One region of the Sinorhizobium arboris LMG 14919 genome, then DNA from elsewhere that is predicted to be linked to it. Evidence: predicted binding sites of a transcription regulator. Region 1 holds the regulator's gene; the other holds the start of a gene.

Region 1 (7,651 bases):
GCTGCCGCTCGCGGCGGCGAGAACACGGTCGGCGCCGGAACCGGTGAGATCGAGGCCGAGATGCGCAAGCGCCTGGCGCAGGGCTTCCGTCTCCAGAGGCTTCAGCCGCAAAGGCAGGCAACGCGAACGGATGGTCGGCAGGAGCTTCCCCGGCGCATGGGTGAGCACCAGGAACAGCGAACGACGCGGCGGCTCCTCCAATATCTTCAAAATCGCATTGGCGGCATTTCGGTTGAGATCGTCGGCGGGATCGATGATGACGATGCGCCAGTTTCCGGTGCCTGACGTCTGCCCAAAGAACTTGCCGGCGCGGCGTACCTCGTCGACCGTGATGGCCGCCTTCGCCCTGCCCGTCTTCTCGTCCACCGGACGCTTGAGATGGAGCAGGTTGTGCGACGCGCCAGTAGCAAGCTGCCGCGTGACGATCGAGGCGGGGTCAGGATCGGCAAGCCTGTCGGGGGCTTCTGCCGGGTCCGGATGGCTCAGAACATGATTGGCGAAGCGAAAGGCGAGCGTCGCCTTGCCGATTCCCTCCGGCCCTTCGATCAGGATCGCATGATGTCCCTTGCCGGACCTGTAGCTCTGCGCGAGAAACGCTTCCGCTTGCTGATGGCCAAAGAGCTTGCTGTTCGTCGCCGGAGCGAGCGCCCCCTCCAGCACACCTGGATGTTCCGTGGTCATGACGTCGCTTCCGCATTCGAAGGCTGCGGCTTGTCCTCGGCGGGAAGCAGCGCCTCGACAAGGCTGAACACCTCGGCCGCAATCGCGTCCGGCGGACGGTTGGCATCGACGACGCGGCAGCGCTCCGGATCGGCCGCAGCAATGTCGAGAAATGCTTCGCGCCGTTTTTCGTGCGTTTCCAGCTGTTCCTTTTCAAATCGGTCGGGACTGTCGTTTGCGGCGCGACGACGAGCGCGCTCGAGCCCGACCGAAGCAGGAAGATCGAAGATGATGGTGCAGTCGGGAATGACGCCGTTCACGGCAACGCGTTCCAAGGTTTCGACGAAAGCCGGTTCCAGGTTGCCCGTCACTCCCTGATAGACGCGAGAGGAATCCATGAATCGATCGCAAAGGACGATCGTTCCCTGCTGGAGCGCCGGACGGATCACCTCCTCGACATGATCGCTGCGGGCGGCCGCAAAGAGGATCGCTTCCATGCGAACTCCGAAGGACTCCGCCGCGCCTGAAAGAAGGACGTGGCGGACCGCTTCGGCGCCGGCGGAGCCGCCCGGCTCGCGCGTGGTGAGCACGCGGTAGCCGCGCCCGCTGAGCGCTTCCGCAAGAAGGCGCATCTGGGTCGACTTGCCGGCCCCCTCTCCCCCCTCGAATGTTATGAACAAACCCTTGACCAGCGACACTTCAATTCTCGGATCGGCGTGCATATCGGTCCCTCTTTAGCCGATCGGTCCGGTGGAAGGAACCGTCGCGACGCGCATTTGTCACAACCAGAAGAACAGCAGTTCCTGCAGCGCATCGAGCGCCCGGCTGGCAAGCGTTCCGGGTTCGACCGCCTTTGCCGTCCTGACGGGCACCTCCCGTAGCAGCTTTTCCCCGTTCCAGAGCTTGACGACGCCGACCTGCTGGCCGGCAGCGACCGGCGCATTGAGCGGCCATTTGTAGATGATGCGAGCCGTCAGCCGTTCCGGATTTTTTACCGGCAGCAGAACGTCGACCGGGCCGGCCGCTACGAGCGGCACCCGCGAATCTGCGCCGCCATAGACGCTCGCTTCTCCGATGGTCTCACCATCTGCAAAAATGCGCCGTTTCTCGAAAGCGGTCATCGCCCAATCGAGGACCCTGCGGCTCTCCTCGATTCTCTCCTTGTCGCTCTCAAGGCCACCCATCGCAAGATAGACGCGGCGCTCGCCCCGTTGCATCGAGGCGGTCAGCGAGAAGCCGAAACCCTCCGCAAAACCGGTAGCCAGGCCGTCGACGCCGACATTCGCAGCGATCAGCGGGTTCTTGTTGCGCTGAAGGATCTTGTTCCACTCGAATTCAGGCTGCGAATAGAGGCGGTAGTGATTCGGATGCGCCTCGTACAGGTGCCGCGCAAGGGCGACGAGTTCGCGCATCGTGATCTTGTTTTCCGGATGCGGCAGCCCGGTGGCATTCTTGAAGGTGGCGACCGGCAGCCCGAGTTCGCGCGCCCGCTTGGTCATCCGTTCGGCAAAGGCAGCCTCGCTGCCGGTCATGCCTTCGGCCAGCACGATGCAGGCGTCGTTGGCAAGTTGCACCGTTGCGCCCTGGATGAGATCCGCAACTCGGATCCTGGATTTTATGGCGGCGAACATCGTTGCGGTGCCGGAAGGAGCGCCGCCGGTACGCCACGCATGTTCCGAGACCTGGAAAGTCGTCTCGGGCGTCACTTCGCCCTTGTCCAGGGCCTCGAAAACCACCTCCATCGCCATGAGCTTGGCGAGCGAGGCAGGCGGGACAGGCGCATCCTCGTCGCGTGAAAAGAGCACCGTGCCCGTTTCAGCATCGACGAGATATATCTGTTTCGCTTTGGTGTCGAAGGCGGGCGTTTGTGCGACCGCTTGCCCCGAAACGATGGCCGCGAGAAAAGCTGCGACCGCAATGCACTTCATGCGCATGAGAAACTCCGGTTCTTCATGGGCATAGCAGCGCGAAAAACCCTCTTCAACCGGAGTCAGTGCAGGTGGACGCTTCGATTCTGGCGCTTCGCATAGGCGAGAATGGAATCGGGCGTCAGCGGATTGCGATCGACCATGATCGCTTCGAAGGGCGAAGGTTTGTCGCTGACGCGGACTTCGACATATGCCGAAGCATAGGCCATGCTGCCGTCCGGCAGCGGGATCAATTGCGGGCGCGACGTCGGCATGGGGCCGATCTCCGGCAGAATCGCAAACTCGCCGAACGCGCTCGGCATTGAAGAGGGCCGCGCCGGCTCAGCAAGTGCGTTCATCGGCACGCCGGTGCCGAGCTTCGACTTATTCGGAACGGGCACAGCACTGAGCTCCGGAACCAGATCGCGCAACGGCTTGTTGGAGGCGACCATCACGCCTGTTGCGATCTGTCCTTCCGGCATGACGCTCGGGCTACGGTCGCCCTTCCTGACGTAGGAAGCCATGAGGTAGGGCATGTCGTTGCCTTCTAGGGGCGCGCGGCCGATATACTGAACGCGAACATTGGCACTGCCCTTGCGCTTGATATCCAGCAGGTCGGCGGTCTTCGAAGAGACGTCGATGATCCGGCCGTACTCATAAGGTCCGCGATCGTTGACACGCACGATGACCGACGTTCCATTCTCCAGATTCGTCACGCGGGCATAGCTCGGCAGCGGAAAAGTCGGGTGTGCGGCCGAAAGGTGGTGCTTGTCATAGACTTCGCCATTCGCCGTCAGCCGGCCATGAAAGGCCGACCCGTACCAAGATGCCATCCCGCTCTTGTTATAGCCGAAATCCTCCTTCGGCTGATACCACTTGCCCTTTACCTGATAGGGTTTGCCGACCTGGTAGCGACCACCACCCTTGGGAATATTGTCCCCGGTGGCGACTCTGGGGCTGGCTTTGACACCATAGACGGACTCGGCGAAATACTCCTTGCTCCGCGCCTTGGTCTTCTTGACGCTCGGCGTCGATCCGCAGGCCGCAAGCACCGCGCAAAGCAACGGAACCGCTGCGAGGCGGAGCCCCCTCACAAGATATGCCGCACCGTTATTGGATGTCATCTGTCCCACAAGATCATTCGCAAAGCCGCACCCGAAAATCCGCTCCAATAGCGCTCACGCTTCCGACCGGACGCGCAGAGATTTTGCGCAATCGTGCAGTAGTTCCCCGCCAGAATTTCGCCGTCCCGAAACGAAACAGTCGAACAATCATGACAACAACAAGGCGAAATTGCGAACTGGAAGGCGAAGGGGGTCTGAAAATCTCCCGTCATGGTTTACGGAACGTAAATGTGCCGCTGGACCATAGTCCGACAGGACTTGCCAAAGGTCCTAAGCCCGTTGCCGGGTGTCGCTGCCGCCACATATCGCAATAAGCGCCTGGGCGGCACTCTCGTAAGCCGCAGGGTGTGGCGCCTCAGAGCTGACCGAAGCTTCCCGTCGGTGCAACTCTGGGGCTCCGTTCCCGGTGTGCCTCCTGCGCTCTGGCTCGACGTCCAAAAGGCTCTCGCAATGTATGAGACGATTATGGACCGCCGGAGCGACGGGCGGCGACCGGGAGGTCGCGGTGTACGCCCCGCAGGCGAAGAAAGGCTGACCGCAGTGCGAGACACTGAACAGCGCCCGAGACGATTGTCCTTGTCTGTGTCCTGGGCGTATGTGGCCCAGTGCGGCGCGCACCCTCGGGAGGACGTCCATGAATGCCGACAAGATGAGAGTGCTCATAGAGGACTGTCGCAGAGACCTGTTCGCCTATTTGGAGCCTGGCAGCGGCATCAGCGACCGTGAGATGATCGTCGCCCTGCTCCATCGCCTCGATGGACTGCAGGCCAGAGACGCGCTCGGCGAAGACTTCGACTGGCCGCCATTTGCGCCGGAAGGATCGATGGAGGAACAGTCCGGCCGCAACCGGACCAGCGCCCGCCTCAGAATAATTCTCAACCGGCGCTTACGATGATCAGCAGGGACGCGCGGCGTGCGACCGATTTCTCCCCGTCGGGCAGGCCCGGAACGCACGCAAATGCTCCGGAGCACGTTGACGATGCGATCAAAGCTGCTAAAAAGCCAGCCGTTGGTGAATGGGCAGCAAACCGGCAGCGATCGCCGGTCTATCGAGAACTCGGAAACGAATTTCACGAAGCTCCTCAATCACTTGGAAGAGTGGCCGAGCGGTTTAAGGCACCGGTCTTGAAAACCGGCGTGCGTGAAAGCGTACCGTGGGTTCGAATCCCACCTCTTCCGCCATTCAGAAAATCAGTGCACCGCGATGCATGCCGTTTGAGTTCACGCGGCCTGCAGCTATTAACCGCATCCTTGCATTACAATATGGTCGGCAAGCGGAATGCGCTGGCGCAGGCGAGCGAAAACTCATATACAATCGTTGATCAGTGGGGTCGTAGCTCAGTTGGGAGAGCGCCGCAATCGCACTGCGGAGGTCGAGGGTTCGACTCCCTTCGGCTCCACCATCCTGACCTTTGTCCGACCCGGAGACATAGGTAATACTGCCGCAACCCCGCCGGGTTGCGCCAGTCTCGGTCGGCCCGACGGTTCGGCTGCGCTTGCCAAGAAAGCTGATTTGAGAGAAAGTTTTGGTCTGACCCCTCCGAGGTCTGGGCAACTCCCGCGAGCGGAGAAAAACATGCCTGATAAATCTTTGGTGGCAGCGGTAATCTTTGCCCTTTTCGCCCTTTCGGCATGCGCGAGCACAGGCTCGACCAACACGACCTACACCCAATGGTACGGGCCCTATCCCGAGCCTGAATTCGACGTTCTTACGCCGGGCGGGCTGCGCCTTGCCTACTAGGCCCGCATAGTCCGCCCTCGCCTCCGAAGACACCGGTGATCTTTGCCCGGCATGCCGGCGTTGCGCCCTTGCATAGAGCAGCAAGCGAAATTCACGGAATTTTAGGTACTTGCGGAACACATATGGAACAGATAGGTTCTGTTCTTGATTTGTTTCGCGATTCTGGAGTGACGCGCCATGCTGACCCGCAAGCAACAGGAATTGCTTCTGTTCATTCATGAACGAATGAAGGAATCCGGGGTCCCGCCGTCCTTCGACGAGATGAAAGACGCTCTGGACCTCGCGTCCAAGTCGGGCATTCACCGTTTGATCACGGCACTCGAAGAGCGCGGGTTTATTCGCCGGCTACCGAATCGTGCGCGGGCTCTGGAAGTCATCAAGTTGCCGGAGGCCTATACCGGCACTTCGCAGGTCCGCCGCGGCTTTTCGCCTAGCGTGATCGAAGGCAGCCTCGGCAAGCCCGCAGCGCCGCCCCCCGCACCGAAGGCGCCGCCGCCGGCCGAGACCGCATCGGTTACCGTTCCGGTCATGGGCCGCATTGCTGCCGGCGTGCCGATTTCTGCAATCCAGAACAATATGCACGATATTTCGGTACCGGTCGAAATGATCGGCAATGGCGAGCATTACGCTCTCGAGATCAAAGGCGATTCGATGATCGAGGCCGGTATCCTCGACGGCGATACGGTGATCATCCGGAATGGAAGCACCGCCAGCCCAGGAGATATCGTCGTCGCCCTGATCGACGATGAGGAAGCCACCCTGAAGCGATTCCGGCGCAAGGGCGCCTCCATTGCGCTCGAGGCCGCCAATCCGGCTTACGAAACACGCATATTCGGTCCTGATCGGGTCAAGATCCAAGGTCGCCTGGTCGGCCTCATCCGGCGCTACCACTAGGGCGTCAGATAAGGTGTTGAGCCTTCGAGCATCATGACCACGCCATCCGTAGAACGGAAGGCAAACAGTTAAACAGAATAAAAAAGCCCCTATTCGAAATGAACCCTCTTGCGGATTCCGATCAATCATTCTAAATCCGCGCCACGATTTGAAAATCCAAATCGTAGAGGCCTCGTGGCGGAGTGGTGACGCAGAGGACTGCAAATCCTTGTACGCCGGTTCAATTCCGGCCGAGGCCTCCAAAGCCATACGAATCCGGCTTTGCTGCACGAGAAATTTTCTTTTCTTTGCCATCAACAGCCCTTCAGTCACGCTCAGCTGCCCCTCAGCAGCTCTGACATTGCGGCTTGGTCGTCGCGTGACGACATTCACAAGGCGAGACCGAATAACCTTCGTCAGACGAACGCAGGATCCGTATTCGCGAAGGACAGCGCCGAGCTGAGGTCCCGAGGACTTTGTGGCCCCCTGATTGGCGGTTGTGCTATAGCACCCTGTCAGCCCGGCTCGTCGGGAGCGGCGGTACTCGAAGCGCGACATGATGGATATTCCCTGGGGCTACATTCAGCGCCACTTTGATTGGCTCGGCCATGTGGTCGAGGGCTTCTGTATCGCAGCAGTCGTCGCCCTGCTGTTCATGGTGGTTGCGCCGAGGAGGCTGGCGCTGATCATCGGCCTCGCATTCGCCGCCGGACACTTTCACGGACGCGAGAAACGTGATTTCGAGATCAGCGCAAACCTGCAGCCGCCTCACCTTGAAGGTTACAAAATGTGGAAATGGAGTTGGGATCAGGCGACCGACTTCTGGCCGACTGCTCTGGTACTCGTCTGCGTCATATTTGCTCTTCTGCCAAAGTGGCGACGAAAGCCGGGTAGTTCTGACGACTGAAAAATGCAGTGCGCCCGCAGGAGAGGTGGTCCTCTTCGCGATTCGAGCGAATCACGGCCTGTCGGAGGAATTGGGCCCGGGGGAATTCGGTTTCCCGCGCCATCGCGCCCACCATACGGCCAGCCTGCGGCGCCGGCGACGGATCGAGGGTATATCGTGCGAAAGCACGAGAAGGCCCAGAGGAACCATCCAGAAGCCCAGCACCGGTAAAAAACCGAGCAAACCGCCACACACGAGCAGCACGCCGATGAGGACACGCAAGGCGGGGGAACTGGGCAAGCTTATCCGCCAGCTGCCGAGCACGATCTCACGCGTCTTGGGATCTATGCCAAAATGCCTCTTCTTGCCTTCAGTCGCCATCGTTGTTCTTTCGTACCAATGGCCCACACTTGGTGCCTTCTCCACAGGGCGGCAACCGGTTCCCGTCATTTTTTTTGAA
Region 2 (7,651 bases), 210 kb from region 1:
TGTCGCAATCGTCGCTCTGCCGCTCTCTATGGCGATCGCAATCGCATCCGGCGTAACGCCCGATCGCGGGCTTTATACCGCGATCGTCGGCGGTTTCCTCGTTTCGCTCCTCGGCGGCAGCCGTGTCCAGATCGGCGGTCCCGCCGGTGCCTTCATCGTGCTCGTCGCCGCCACGGTTGCGCGGCACGGCGTCGACGGCCTGCTGCTGGCGACTTTCATGTCCGGGTTCATGCTGATCGCCGCCGGCTATCTCAGGCTAGGGCGATACATCAAGTTCATCCCCTACCCTGTCACGGTCGGCTTCACTGCGGGGATCGCAGTGATCATCTTTGCGAGCCAGCTGCGCGACCTCTTCGGCCTGACGCTTGCGACCGCGGAGCCCGGCCCAATCGTCGACAAGATCGCAGCGCTCGCGCAAGCCGCTGGAACGGCCAATTGGGCGGCGATATTGACTGCATCCCTTACCGTCGGCGTCATCCTCGCGCTGCGACACATGCGGCCGCATTGGCCGGGCATGCTGATCGCAGTCGCGGCCGCGTCCGCACTGGTCGCCCTGCTGCAATTGCCGACAGAAACCATCGGCAGCCGGTTCGGCGGCATTCCGCGCGGCCTGCCACTTCCCGCCCTGCCGCCGCTCTCGCTCGAAAAAGCCGCTGCCGTCTTTCCGGATGCCGTCTCTTTCGCCCTCCTCGGCGCGATCGAATCGCTACTCTCCGCCGTCGTCGCCGACGGCATGACAGGGCGCCGGCATCGATCGAGCATGGAACTGATCGCACAGGGAGCCGCGAATATCTGCTCGGCGCTCTTCGGCGGCATCTGCGTCACCGGGACCATTGCCCGCACCGCTACGAATGTACGCGCCGGTGCGACGAGCCCTGTCTCCGGCATGCTGCATTCCGTCTTTCTTCTGCTGTTCATGCTGCTCACCGGCCCGCTGGCGAGCTACATACCGTTGGCCTCGCTCGCCGGCGTGCTTGCAATCGTCGCCTGGAACATGATCGAGAAACCAGCCTTCATGGCGCTTCTGCGGTCCTCCTACGGCGATGCGGTCGTTCTGCTCGCCACCTTCCTCATCGTCGTCTTTCGCGAGCTTACGGAAGGCATCGTCGTGGGCTTCGCGCTCGGCGCCGTGCTCTTCATCGATCGCATGGCAAAGAGCATCTCCGTGGATGAGGCGCAGCCGCTCTCCGGCCTGAAACAGGAGAACGGCGAGGAACGCCCCGTGGTCGCCGACGATCCCGATACCGTCGTCTATCGCGTTTCGGGGATTTTCTTCTTCGGCTCGGCCGCGACCGTGGGCACCGTTCTCGATCGCATCGCCGACCAGCGCCGCAATTTCATTCTCGATTGCTCCGACGTTGCCTTCATGGATTCCACCGCTGCCAATGTCATCGAGGGCACCTTGCGCAAAGCGGAACGAACCGGCGTACGCTTCATCATCACGGGCGCGAGATCGCAGGTGCGCCGCACTCTCTACCAGCACCACGTCCGGCCGCCGCGCGTGCTGATGCGCGCCTCTGTCACCGCAGCGCTAGACACCATCCGAAACGAACGAGCGTCATGAAAAAGGGCGCCGCAGCGCCCTTTGCGGATATCAATAGGGAAGCATTTCAGCCTGCGAGCGCGACCGCAACGGCCTCGATCGCTTCCGCTGCACGTCCGCCGTCCGGACCGCCGGCTTGTGCCATGTCGGGCCGCCCGCCACCGCCCTTGCCGCCGAGCGCGGCGGAAGCGACGCGCACCAGATCCACGGCGCTGACTTTCGAGGTGAGGTCGTCGGTAACCGCCACAACGGCACTTGCCTTGCCGTCGCCGCTGACGCCGACAAAGGCAACGACTCCCGAACCGAGCGTCTTCTTGCCGTCGTCCGCTAGGCTTTTCAGATCCTTCGGCTCGACGCCGGACACGACCCTGCCGAGGAAACGGACGCCGCCGATCTCCCGGGCAGCATCCCCGGAACCGTTCTGGCCGTCACCCGCGAGCGCGAGCTTCTTCTTCGCTTCGGTAAGTTCCCGCTCCAGCTTGCGCCGCTCGTCCAGGAGAGCCTCGACCCGACCGAGAACCTCCGCAGGCTGGACCTTGAGTGCCGCGGCGAGTGTCTTCACCCGCTCGTCCTGCTCGCCGAGATAGGCGCGCGCCGCTTCACCGGTCAACGCTTCCACCCGGCGGACGCCGGCTCCGACCGCACTCTCGGAAACGACGCGGATAAGGCCGATATCCCCCGTGGCGGACACATGCGTGCCGCCGCAAAGCTCGACCGAATAAGGCCTGCCGGCTTTGGAGCCGCGAATGCCCTGCCCCATGGACACGACCCGCACCTCGTCGCCGTACTTCTCCCCGAAGAGCGCCATGGCGCCCTCGGCGATCGCATCGTCGACGCTCATCAGCCGTGTGACGACCGGCGTGTTCTGGACGATGATTTCGTTCGCCATCTCCTCGACGACCTTCAACTCCTCCGCCGTCATGGGCTTCGGATGAGAGACGTCGAAGCGCAGGCGCTCAGGCGCGACCAGCGAGCCCTTCTGCGCAACATGCGTACCAAGCACCTCGCGCAGCGCCTCGTGCAGCAAGTGCGTCGCGGAATGGTTTGCGCGCAGACGCGTACGGCGCACATGGTCGACCGCCAGGGCGGCCGCTTCGCCGGTCTTCACGCTGCCCTCCTCCACGGTGCAATAGTGGACGAAGAGCCCTTCCCCACGCTTCTGCGTGTCGGTCACTGCAAGCTTGCCGGTCTCGGTGGTGATGACGCCGGTGTCGCCCACCTGGCCGCCGGATTCGCCGTAGAAAGGCGTCTGGTTCAAAACCAACTGGACAGTCTCGCCCTTGGCGGCCGACTCGACGACGGTGCCGTCCCGGACGATCGCCTGAATGACCCCTTCGGCCGACTCGGTGTCGTAGCCGAGAAAGTCGGTCGCACCGTGCTTGTCTCTGAGTTCGAACCAGATGGTCTCGGTCGCGGCTTCGCCGGAGCCGGTCCAGTTGGCGCGGGCCTCGGCCTTCTGCCGTTGCATGGCGGCCGCAAATGCGTCCGTATCGACCCCGATGCCCTTGGCACGCAGTGCATCCTGCGTGAGGTCGAGCGGGAAACCGTAGGTGTCGTAGAGCTTGAAGGCCGTTTCACCGTTGAACTGATCGCCTTCCGAAAGATCGGCCGAGGCTTCCGCCAGAAGGTTGAGGCCGCGCTCCAGGGTCTTGCGGAAGCGGGTTTCCTCCAGCTTCAGCGTTTCCGAGATCAGCGCTTCGGCGCGGACCAGTTCCGGATAGGCGCGCCCCATCTGACCCACAAGTGCCGGCAGGAGCCTCCACATCAGCGGATCCCGCGCGCCAAGCAGCTGTGCATGGCGCATAGCGCGACGCATGATTCGGCGCAGCACGTAACCGCGGCCTTCGTTCGACGGCAGAACCCCGTCGGCAATCAGGAAGGCCGACGAACGCAGATGGTCTGCGATCACGCGATGGCTCGCGCGGCGGTCGCCTTCGGCCTTGACGCCGGTCGCCTCCTCGGAAGCAGCGATCAATGCGCGGAAAAGATCGATGTCATAGTTGTCGTGCTGGCCCTGGAGCACGGCGGCAACGCGCTCCAGCCCCATGCCCGTGTCGATCGAGGGCCGCGGAAGGTCGACGCGCTCTTCCTTCGTGACCTGCTCGTACTGCATGAAGACGAGGTTCCAGATCTCGATGAAGCGATCGCCGTCTTCCTCGGCCGAGCCGGGAGGTCCGCCCCATATCTGTTCGCCGTGATCGTAGAATATCTCCGAGCACGGGCCGCATGGGCCGGTATCACCCATAGCCCAGAAGTTGTCGCTCGTCGGGATGCGGATGATACGGTCGTCGCTCAGGCCGGCGATCTTCTTCCAGAGGCCGAAAGCCTCGTCGTCCGTGTGATAGACGGTGACGAGCAGCCGCTTCGGATCGAGCCCGTATTCCTTGGTGATCAGGTTCCAGGCAAGCTCGATCGCGCGCTCCTTGAAATAGTCGCCGAAGGAGAAATTGCCGAGCATTTCGAAGAAGGTGTGGTGCCGGGCGGTATAGCCGACATTGTCGAGGTCGTTGTGCTTGCCGCCGGCGCGCACGCATTTCTGCGCCGTGGCCGCGGTCGAGTAAGGACGCTGCTCGAGGCCGGTGAACACGTTCTTGAACTGCACCATGCCGGCATTGGTGAACATCAATGTCGGGTCATTGCGCGGCACGAGGGGGCTGGACGGCACGATCTCGTGACCGTTCTTGCGGAAATAGTCGAGAAACATCGACCGGATTTCATTCACGCCGCTCATCTTGCGTCCTATCTGTGTACTGCACCGGCGGCAACCGGACGTATTCGGGCCGCCAGCCGCACTCTTCAACCCCGCGCAAAAGCGCGTCGCGTTCAATCGAATTCATGCGGCGCGCTTATTGCTCTTGTTTTCGTACATGTCGTCGTCCCAAAAGCGCTGCGCGCTTTCAGGCGGCATGCATCGTCGTAGCCGCACTCTCCGCCGGCGGAGCCGTCGGAACCACAGGCTTTTATCGTCCGCATATCATGCTGTCCAGACGGCAGCAAAAAACCGGCCGCACGCGACGAGGGCCGGTTTTGCATGCTTCAAGGAGACGGTCGCCGCCCCTTACATATCGGCGGCTTCGTCGCCTTCGCTTTCCGGCCCGCCATTCTCCAGGAACCGATCCGCGATGAGACCGGCATTCTGCCGCAAGGCCGTTTCGATTTCGCGCAGCAGATCGGGATTTTCCCGCAGGAAGAGCTTGGCGTTCTCCCGCCCCTGGCCGAGGCGTTGGCTGTTATAGGAAAACCATGCACCGGATTTCTCGACGATGCCCGCCTTGACTCCGAGGTCGATCAACTCGCCCGTCTTCGAAACGCCTTCGCCATACATGATGTCGAACTCGACCTGCTTGAAGGGCGGCGCCATCTTGTTCTTGACGACCTTGACCCGCGTCTGGTTGCCGACGACCTCCTCACGCTCCTTGACCGAGCCGATGCGCCGGATATCGAGACGAACGGAAGCGTAAAACTTGAGCGCATTACCGCCCGTCGTCGTTTCCGGCGAGCCGAACATCACCCCGATCTTCATGCGGATCTGGTTGATGAAGATCACCATGCAATTGGACTTGGAGATCGAGGCCGTCAGCTTGCGCAGCGCCTGGCTCATGAGCCGCGCCTGCATGCCCGGCAGGCTGTCGCCCATCTCGCCCTCGATTTCGGCGCGCGGCACGAGTGCGGCCACCGAATCGACGACAAGCACGTCGATTGCGCCGGAGCGGACCAGCGTATCGGTGATTTCCAGCGCCTGTTCCCCCGTATCGGGCTGCGAAATCAGGAGATTTTCGAGGTCGACGCCGAGCTTGCGCGCATAGATCGGGTCGAGTGCATGCTCGGCATCCACAAATCCGCAGATGCCGCCCTTCTTCTGGGCCTCGGCAATGGTCTGCAGCGCCAGCGTGGTCTTGCCCGAGCTTTCCGGACCATAGATCTCGATGATGCGGCCCTTCGGCAGACCGCCTATTCCGAGCGCGATATCGAGACCGAGCGAACCGGTGGAGACGGTTTCGATCTCAACCACGCTGTCCTTCGCTCCGAGCTTCATGATCGATCCCTTGCCGAACGAACGTTCGATCTGGGAAAGAGCCGCTTCAAGTGCCTTGCTTTTGTCCACCGATTTGTCCTCTACGAGCCGCAAAGAATTTTGTGCCATTGGTCCACCTTTAGGTTATTGGAGCTATCGAGGCAATGAAGCCGCCGCAAGCGTTTTTGTACATGTTTTGTTCCAATTTGGCAATGGCACCTCAAAGAGTTGAAAATGCTCACTTTATTTCGTTGCGTTCAACTCTTGTTCACGCCGCGCGACCACTGTATCCACAGGCGGCGCGTCAACTCGCCCGGGCATTTTCCCAAAGTCCCGATTCGCGTCGTGAATCGCAGTGGATCAAATCCGGACAAAGCCATAGAACATAGTCCGGAACGATAGATCGGGATGCCGGCGGAAGCGAGGCTTCGCCTCCTTTTTCCGCCTTTTGTCGAGGATCAGATGCAGAAACTGGTGAAGCCGCGGAATATCGCCGTTTTCGGCGGCGCGCATATCGACCGACGCGGCCGGATCAGCGGCGCGACGGCACCGGGCGCGAGCAATCCGGGCACGTGGTTCGAGGAGGCCGGCGGCGGCGGCTTCAATGCCGCACGAAATCTCTCGCGTCTCGGCCATCGAGTGACGATGATCAGCCCGCGCGGCGGCGATGCCGCCGGCGACACGGTGGCGGCAGCGGCGGAAGCTGCGGGTGTGATCGACCGTCCTTTCATCTTTCTCGACCGCAAGACGCCGAGCTATACGGCAATCCTCGAAAACGACGGCAATCTGGTCATCGCGCTCGCGGACATGGATCTCTACGCTTTGTTTACACCGCGCCGGCTGCAGCAGCGTGCCACGCGTGAGATTTTGGCTGCGAGCGAGCTCGTGCTGATGGACGCCAATCTGCCGGGGGAGACCTTGACGGCCCTCGTCGGATGCACCGCGGGGTACAGCCAGCTACGTGCCGGTATCGCCGTTTCGCCGGCAAAGGTGGTCCGCTACCGGGAATGCCTGGAGCAGCTCGATTTCCTGTTCCTGAACGAGACGGAAGCACGTGCGCTTACCGAAACCGAAGCCTCGACCGCCGAAGAATGGCCGTCGCTGCTGCGCTCCGTCGGCCTCTCCGGAGGCGTCGTGACGCGCGGAGGCCGCGCCGCGGTAGCCTTCGATCGCGAGAGTGCCTGCCTCGGGACCCCACCGGCTCTTCCAGCGCTCGCCGACGTCACCGGCGCCGGCGACGCGCTGGCCTCGGGCTTTCTCACCGCCCGGCTTGCAGGCAGCGATCTTTCCGCTTCCTTGCGTTGCGGCATAGCGGCCGCCGTCATAACGCTGCACTCGCCCTTCGCGGCTTCCGACGGGATGTCGCAGGACATGCTGGAGCAGGTTCTGCACCTTGTGCCGGGAACGGAAATGCTGTCATGAGATTTGGCGGCTGAATTGGGGAGCCGGTAGCGCGGAAATGGGGGCAGTTCTTCCCCATCCCGCTGTTCCAGGCTCCGGAATCGACCAGACCTCCCGAGCGATTCTCCTCGAGGAGGTCGTGACTCAAGGAAAAGACCATGACCAACCTCTCCTCCCCGTCCCTGCCGATGGCATATTCGGATGAAGTCGCGGCCGCCAAGCAACGCGGTGCGCCCATCGTTGCACTGGAATCGACGATCATCACGCATGGCATGCCCTATCCCGGCAACCTCGACATGGCCCGCAGCGTCGAGACGATCATTCGGGAACAGGGCGCGGTGCCCGCGACCATCGCCGTGATCCACGGGGTCCTGCATATCGGCCTGGACGGCGCAAAGCTGGAGGCGCTGTCGAAGACTCAGGGCGCGATGAAGCTTTCGCGCGCCGATCTCGCCTTTGCCATCGCCGAACGCCGCACCGGCGCCACGACGGTTGCCGCAACGATGATCGCTGCCGCCCGCGCCGACATCAGGGTTTTCGCGACCGGAGGCATCGGCGGCGTTCACCGCGGAGCGGAACAGAGCTTCGACATATCGGCCGATCTCGACGAACTCGCACGGACCGGCGTGATCGTCGTCTGTGCCGGCGCCAAGGCCATTCTGGACATTCCCAAAACTCTCGAAGTGCTCGAA

Evidence for each region. Region 1 encodes LexA, which represses DNA repair genes until DNA is damaged. Its sites were predicted from a motif close to TGTTCNNNNTGTGTTCNG; they were not measured.
Region 2: a site for LexA is predicted at 5,745-5,762, ahead of recA (recombinase RecA). Genes of this name have one in related genera too.

Annotation. Positions count from the first base shown of each region.
Region 1 is NZ_ATYB01000014.1:1,447,117-1,454,767, forward strand. It holds gene SINAR_RS0118140 (DNA polymerase III subunit delta') at 1-681, opposite strand, end outside; gene tmk (dTMP kinase) at 678-1,382, opposite strand; gene SINAR_RS0118150 (D-alanyl-D-alanine carboxypeptidase family protein) at 1,440-2,594, opposite strand; gene SINAR_RS0118155 (septal ring lytic transglycosylase RlpA family protein) at 2,651-3,691, opposite strand; gene SINAR_RS0118160 (hypothetical protein) at 4,326-4,586, shown strand; tRNA gene SINAR_RS0118165 (tRNA-Ser) at 4,784-4,873, shown strand; tRNA gene SINAR_RS0118170 (tRNA-Ala) at 5,019-5,094, shown strand; gene SINAR_RS1000000135520 (hypothetical protein) at 5,268-5,432, shown strand; gene lexA (transcriptional repressor LexA) at 5,610-6,326, shown strand; tRNA gene SINAR_RS0118185 (tRNA-Cys) at 6,495-6,568, shown strand; gene SINAR_RS0118190 (hypothetical protein) at 6,865-7,212, shown strand; gene SINAR_RS1000000137825 (hypothetical protein) at 7,264-7,572, opposite strand.
Region 2 is NZ_ATYB01000014.1:1,658,512-1,666,162, forward strand. It holds gene SINAR_RS0119320 (SulP family inorganic anion transporter) at 1-1,564, shown strand, start outside; gene alaS (alanine--tRNA ligase) at 1,611-4,274, opposite strand; gene recA (recombinase RecA) at 4,602-5,687, opposite strand; gene SINAR_RS0119335 (carbohydrate kinase family protein) at 6,021-6,980, shown strand; gene SINAR_RS0119340 (pseudouridine-5'-phosphate glycosidase) at 7,118-7,651, shown strand, end outside.